2 regions of the Streptomyces sp. NPDC030814 genome follow, and region 2 is predicted to be linked to the other one. Evidence: riboswitches for the same ligand, from Rfam matches in the RefSeq annotation. Region 2 holds a riboswitch; the other holds the start of a gene.
What was found. Region 2 has a riboswitch for glycine ahead of gcvT (glycine cleavage system aminomethyltransferase GcvT). Riboswitches for the same ligand answer to the same signal wherever they lie in the genome.
Positions count from the first base shown of each region.

Region 1: another riboswitch for glycine. It lies ahead of gcvP (aminomethyl-transferring glycine dehydrogenase); the one in region 2 lies ahead of gcvT (glycine cleavage system aminomethyltransferase GcvT).

Region 1 covers NZ_JBVIDX010000008.1:337,877-341,447, reverse strand. Annotated here, with positions in the region: gene ACZ43N_RS19985 (DNA polymerase IV) at 1-1,277, shown strand, start outside; gene ACZ43N_RS19980 (PRC-barrel domain-containing protein) at 1,309-1,677, opposite strand; glycine riboswitch at 1,803-1,899, shown strand; gene gcvP (aminomethyl-transferring glycine dehydrogenase) at 2,072-3,571, shown strand, end outside.
Region 2 covers NZ_JBVIDX010000023.1:80,044-83,614, forward strand. Annotated here, with positions in the region: gene gcvH (glycine cleavage system protein GcvH) at 1-301, opposite strand, end outside; gene gcvT (glycine cleavage system aminomethyltransferase GcvT) at 469-1,593, opposite strand; glycine riboswitch at 1,666-1,790, opposite strand; glycine riboswitch at 1,791-1,888, opposite strand; gene ACZ43N_RS33655 (AAA family ATPase) at 2,134-2,808, shown strand; gene ACZ43N_RS33660 (enhanced serine sensitivity protein SseB) at 2,928-3,571, shown strand, end outside.

The DNA.
Region 1 (3,571 bases), on a different contig from region 2:
CCGCCTCGTACGAGGCGAGGGTTTTCGGTGTGCACTCGGCGATGCCCATGGCGCAGGCGCGTCGGCTCGCGCCGAACGCCGCCTATCTCACGCCGCGCTTCACGTTCTACCGGGCGATCAGTCAGCAGGTCATGGGGCTTCTGCACGCCCTGTCGCCGTTGGTGGAGCCGCTGAGCCTCGACGAGGCGTTCGTGGACCTGGAGGCCGGGGGAGCGGCCTGGGACGAGGCATCGGCCCGAGGGACAGGAGTGCGGTTGCGTCAGGAGATACGAGCGGTGACCGGGCTGACCGGGTCCGTGGGGCTCGCCGCCTCCAAGATGCTCGCGAAGATCGCCTCCGAGCAGGCCAAGCCGGACGGGCTGGTGCTCATCGAGCCCGGCACCGAGCGGGCGCTGCTCGGGCCGATGTCCGTGCGGATCCTGCCAGGGGTGGGGCCGGCGACCGGGGACCATCTGCGGCGCGCCGGGATCACCACCGTGGACGAGATCGCGGAGGCGGGCGAGGACGAGATCGTACGGCTGCTGGGGAAGGCCCACGGACATGGCCTGTATGCGATGGCGCTGGCGCGTGACGACCGGGCCGTGGTCGCCGAGCGGGACGCGAAGTCGGTGTCCGTGGAGGACACGTACGACGTGGACATCCATGACCGGGTACGGGTCCGCCTTGAGGTGCAGAGGCTCGCCGATCGGTGCGTGCGGCGGCTGAGGGCGTCCGGGCTGTCGGGGCGGACGATCGTGCTGAAGGTGCGGAGGTACGACTTCTCGACGCTGACCCGGTCGGAGACGCTGCGCGGGCCCACCGACGACCCGGCTGTGGTGCGTGAGGCCGCGGCCCGGCTGTTGGAGGCCGTCGACACCACCGGTGGGGTGCGGCTGCTCGGAGTGGGGGTCAGCGGGCTCGCCGACTACACGCAGGAGGACCTGTTCGCCCAGGCCGCGGGCGCGCCGGAGCTTCCGGAGGAGGAGGCGGTGGAGGAGGCCGTGGCGGAGGAGGGTGTCGCCGTCGAGCGGCGGTGGTCGGCCGGGCATGACGTCCGGCACGCCCAGTACGGGCACGGGTGGGTGCAGGGCAGCGGGCTCGGGCGGGTCACCGTACGGTTTGAGACGCCCGGGGACACGGAGCCGGGGCGGGTGCGGACGTTCCGCACGGACGACGCCGACCTCGAGGTGGTGGATCCGCTGCCGCTGGTGCCGGGCGGACCGGTGCGGCCGTCGGAGGCGGTGCCCGTGCCGGGGCCTGGAGCCGAGCACGAGGAAGGGCGGGGGGCGCTGGGCTGAGGAGATCGAGGTCGGGGCCTCGGTGTGCGCCTCAGGTGTCCTCCTGGCTCGCCGCGTTGCCGAAGTCGTGCTCCAGTGGGGGCGGCGGGGCCACGTCCAGGCCGTAGTGGTGGTAGAGCTGGAGTTCCTGTTCGGGGGAGAGGTGGCGGCCGACGCCGAAGTCGGGGGCGTCCTTGATGAGGGCGCGGTCGAAGGGGACGCGGAGGGTTCCCTCGACGAGCTCGCTGGGCTCAAGAGGAATGAAGGCGTCGCGGCCGAAGAGGCCCGTGCGTATCGCGGCCCACTCGGGGATGCCGGTCGCGTCGTCGAGGTAGACCTCGTCCACTGTGCCGATCTTGGTGCCCTTGCGGTCGAACGCCTTGCGGCCGATCAGATTGCGCGGATCGATGTCGGTCTGCACGGGCCCTCCAAGTGGTCGCCATGGGGGTTGCAAATCCTTCCTCACCACTACGAAAAGGCACATCGGGGAACGCGGCCACTCGAAGACACGTGCGTTGACCGCGCTGATACGCTGGCATCGGCTGTTGAACCCGTGCGGGAGAGTCCTCCGGACACCATCCGGAGGCGCCGAAGGAGCAAATCCTCCCCGGAATCTCTCAGGCTCACGTACCGCACGGACGAGGTCACTCTGGAAAGCAGAGCGGGTGTCGACGGTTTCCGCTCTCACCGACGGTGAAAGCCGGCCCGCACCCGGGCCGGTGAAGCTCTCAGGTCGAGATGACAGAGGGGGAGGCCGTCCGGGCACCCGTGCCGTGGTGCCCTCGAAGGTCGCGTCAGACCAGGAGGCCTCCGCAATGACCGCCCACCGCATTCCGCTCGCAGAGCTCGAACAGGGCATCCCGTTCGAGCGGCGTCACATCGGACCCGACGCCGAGGCCCGGGCCAAGATGCTCGCCCAGGTCGGATACGGCTCGCTCGACGAGCTGACGGCCGCCGCGGTCCCCGACGTGATCAAGAACGCCGAGGCGCTGAAGCTGCCGGGCGCCCGAACCGAGGCCGAGGTGCTCGCCGAGCTGCGCTCACTCGCCGACCGCAACCAGGTGCTGGGCTCCATGATCGGACTCGGCTACTACGGGACGTTCACCCCGCCGGTGATTCTGCGGAACGTCATGGAGAACCCCGCCTGGTACACGGCCTACACGCCGTACCAGCCCGAGATCTCCCAGGGCCGGCTCGAAGCGCTGCTCAACTTCCAGACCATGGTCGCCGACCTCACCGGCCTCCCCACCTCCGGTGCCTCCCTGCTCGACGAGGGCACGGCCGCCGCGGAGGCCATGGCGCTGTCCCGGCGCATGGGCAAGAACAAGAAGGGTCTCTTCCTGGTCGACGCGGACACGCTGCCGCAGACCATCGCCGTGATCGAGACCCGTGCCGAGCCCGCCGGGGTCGAGATCGTCGTCGCCGATCTCAGCGACGGCATTCCCGCCGACATCGCCTCCCGTGAGATCAACGGCGTGCTCCTGCAGTACCCGGGTGCCTCCGGTGCCGTACGCGATCTCAAGCCGGTCATCGAGCAGGCCCATGGAATCGGGGCGCTCGTCACCGTCGCCGCCGACCTGCTCGCCCTCACCCTGCTGACCCCGCCGGGTGAGCTGGGCGCCGACATCGCGGTCGGCACGACGCAGCGGTTCGGTGTGCCGATGGGCTTCGGCGGGCCGCACGCGGGCTACATGGCCGTGCAGGAGAAGTTCGCACGCAGCCTGCCCGGACGGCTCGTGGGCGTCTCCGTGGACGCCGACGGACACAAGGCGTACCGGCTCGCCCTCCAGACGCGTGAGCAGCACATCCGCCGCGAGAAGGCGACCAGCAACATCTGTACCGCTCAGGTGCTGCTCGCTGTGATGGCCGGCATGTACGCCGTCTACCACGGCCCCGAGGGGCTGCGGACCATCGCACGGCGCACCCACCGGTATGCCACCGTCCTCGCCGCGGGGCTCGCCGCGGGCGGGGTCGAGGTCGTGCACGGCGCGTACTTCGACACGCTCACCGTGCGGGTACCGGGACGGGCAGCCGAGGTCGTGGCCGCCGCGCGGGAGCACGGCGTGAACCTGCACCTCGTGGACGCCGACCAGGTGTCCGTCGCCTGCGACGAGACCACCACGCGGGCGCAGCTGGGCGCCGTGTGGACGGCGTTCGGCGTGGAGGGCAACGTCGAGGATCTCGACGCCGCCGCCGAGGACACGCTGCCCGGGGCGCTGCTGCGCTCCGACGAGTACCTCGCGCACCCCGTGTTCCACGAGCACCGGTCCGAGACCGCGATGCTGCGCTACCTTCGCCGTCTCGCCGACCGGGAC
Region 2 (3,571 bases):
GCCAGCCGCCCTCGAACGGGGCGGTGTTCACCAGCGACGGATCGTTGACCACGTCCTCGTTGACCTCGGTGATCTCACCGGTCACCGGGGAGTACAGGTCGCTGACGGACTTCGTCGACTCCAGCTCGCCGCAGGACTCGCCCGCGGTCACCGTGGAGCCCACCTCGGGAAGCTGGGTGTAGACGACATCGCCGAGCGCGTTGGCCGCGTGCTCCGTGATGCCCACCGTCGAGACGCCGTCCTCGGCGGCCGACAGCCACTCGTGCTCCTTGCTGTAGCGCAGCTGCTGGGGGTTGCTCATGGCCTGAATTCTCCTGTACGCGGGGGAGTGGTGATGAATGAGGGACTGCTGAAACCACTGTTGAGCAGGGCGGATGTGCCCTTTGTCACGCCCGGGGGCGGTGCCGTGCGGTTCCGCACGACGACGCCATGCCGCTTCTGAACGACGGTGAGCCGACTACGACGGTGTCACTTGGACCGCTTGTAGAACGGCAGCGCCACGACCTCGAACGGCTCGTGGCTGCCGCGGATGTCCACGGCGACCCCGGTGGTGCCCGGGACGGCGTACATGGCGTCGACGTACGCCATCGCGATCGGCTTGCCCAGTGTGGGGGAGGGGGCGCCGGAGGTGACCTCGCCGATCACCTTGCCCTCGGCGACGACGGGGTATCCGGCGCGGGGAACCCGCCGGCCCTCGGCGATCAGGCCGACGAGGACCGGCGGCTCGTGGTTGGCGTTCTCGGCGGCCTCGCGCAGGGCCGCGCGGCCCACGAAGTCGCCCTCCTTCTCGAACTTCACCACCCGGCCGAGCCCGGCGTCGAAGGGCGTCAGCTCGGTGGTCAGCTCGTGCCCGTACAGCGGCATCCCCGCCTCCAGGCGCAGCGTGTCCCGGCAGGACAGCCCGCACGGCACCAGGCCGACGTCCTTGCCGGCCTCGGTCAGCGCCTGCCACAGCTCGACGGCGTGCTCCGGCTTCACGAACAGCTCGAATCCGTCCTCGCCGGTGTACCCGGTGCGCGCGATCAGCGCCGGGACGCCGGCGACCGTGCCGGGCAGGCCCGCGTAGTACTTCAGGCCGTCGAGGTCGGCGTCGGAGAGCGCCTTCACGATGCCGGGCGACTCGGGGCCCTGGACCGCGATCAGCGCGTACGCGTCCCGGTCGTCCCGCACCTCGGCGTCGAAACCGGCCGCGCGCTCCACCAGGGCGTCCAGCACGACCTGGGCGTTGGAGGCGTTCGCGACGACCATGTACTCGGTCTCCGCGAGGCGGTAGACGATCAGGTCGTCGAGGATGCCGCCGTCCTCGCGGCAGATCATGGTGTAGCGGGCGCGGCCCGTCCGCACGCCGCCGATGTTCCCGACGAGGGCGTGGTCGAGGAGCGCGGCCGCCTGCGGTCCTGTGACGGTGATCTCGCCCATGTGGGACAGGTCGAAGAGCCCGGCCCTGGTCCGTACGGCGTTGTGCTCGTCGCGCTCGGAGCCGTAGCGCAGGGGCATGTCCCAGCCCGCGAAGTCGGTCATCGTCGCGCCGAGCGAGCGATGCAGGGCATCGAGCGCGGTACGGCGCGGTCCGGCGGTGGGGCTACTGCTCATCGGTTCTGCTCCCAAGGCGATGGGGGTCCCTCCCGCGCGAGCGAAGCCGAGCGTGGGGGAAGGCGAGGACGTTCCTCCCCATCTGTCATCGGAACCTGAGAGGTTCACCTCGACCGTACGTCCTGATGACGTACCGGTGGTCGCGGTTTGCACCTTGGGTGGAGCCACTGACGCAGCGGCTCGCTTTTCAGATGTGCCTCGCCCGCGCGGTATCTGGGCCTGAGAGATTCAAGGGAGGGACTTGCTCCTTCGGCGCCCCAGCGAAGACTGCTGGGAGCTCTCCCGCGCGGATTCAAGCGGCCGGTATGCAGTTGGCGCGCACATCATTGCACGCATCGGCGCGGCACGGCAGGGGGGAGCCTCAGTGCCGGGGAGACGTCGCTCCCGGCGCCCCCGTCCCGGGCGGCGCACGGGACGAAGGGACAGACACAGCGGTCCGTAGCACTCTTGTGGCGAAACGAGGACTGAATCAGGAGCCATCGGGCATTACCTTCTCTTTACAGTCGGTGGGGATGGGTCTTCCAAACCCTGGGGAGGACGATCACGGTGAACAGGACCACGGCGTACGCGACGACCTCGGGCCTCGCCCTGCCCGAGCAGCCCGCCGGCCCGGCCGCCGCGGCCTGCGGCCCGTTCCCGGCGGCGGTCGTCCGCGACCTCAGGGAGCGCTCCGGGCGGAGCCCGCACGAGCTGTCGTTCGGAGCGGACGACCTCGTGGTCGTCACCGGACTGCCCGGCAGCGGCAAGTCGACCCTGATGCGGCGCACGGTGCCGGGTCCGCGGATCGACTCCCAGGACACGCGCGACCGCTTCGACGCGCGCCTGGCGCGCGTCCTGCCGTACGCCGTGTACCGGCCGTTCGTGCGCCTCGCGCACTACGCCGGGCTCCGACGCGCGCTGCGCTCCGGCGAGGGCGTCGTGGTGCACGACTGCGGGACCCAGGCGTGGGTGCGGCGCTGGCTCGCGCGGGAGGCCGTCAGGCGGGGCGGCACCCTCCATCTGCTGCTGCTCGACGTCACCCCCGGTGAGGCGCGGGACGGACAGCGGGAACGGGGTCGCGGGGTGTCCCGGTACGCCTTCGCCCGGCACCGGGGCGCCATGACCCGGCTGCTGCGGGCCGTGGAGAAGGGGCGCCTGCCGGAGGGCTGCGGGTCGGCGGTGCTGATCGACCGGGCCGCGGCGGACGCGCTGAAGCGGATCGGCTTCGAGGCCTGAGGGCGGGCCGCCCGAGGGGCGGGCCCCGCCGAGGGCCGAAGCCGGGCCGTCCCCTTTGTCGGCGGCGGGCATTAAGGTGCAGGGACAACAGCATCACGGAGTAAAGCGGTAGGCGGCAGATGGACTTCCCGGCGGACTTCCCGGCACAGGCACACCCCCATGGACACGGCGGGTGGCCCGGCAATGAGCTGGAGGAGGTGCTCTCCGCCTCCCTCGGGGTGCCGGGGGCAGGCGCGCGGATCGTGGAGGTGCTGTCCCGCAGCTTCGTGTGGGTGCCGCTGCCCGAGGGCGGGGGACCGCACAGCCGTGAGCTGGATCTGCCGACGATGGAGCTGGACGGCCAGGCGTATGTGCCGGTCTTCAGCTCCGAGGAGCAGTTCCGCCAGGTCGTCGGCAGCCACATGTCGTACACGATCGCCCCGGCCGTCGAGTTCGCCCGCGGCCTGCCCCCGCAGGTCGGCCTCGCCCTGAACCCGGACGGTCTCGTGGGCATCCCGCTGCCGCCGCCGGCCGTGGCCGAGCTGTGCCGGGCCGCCCGGACCCCGCTGGACGGGGCGGCGAGCGGAGCCCGGGTCCGCCTGTTCGAACCGGACTGGCAGGACGACCCGGTCGACTTCCTCGCCGCGGCCTCCGCCGAGTTCGCCGCGACCGGCGCCGTCCTCACCGCCCGCCGCTGCCTCGCCGCCATCGAGACCGCCGACCCCGTGATGTTCATCGGCGTCGACCTGGTCTCCTGGGAGGCCGACCGCGCCCTCCTCCTGGA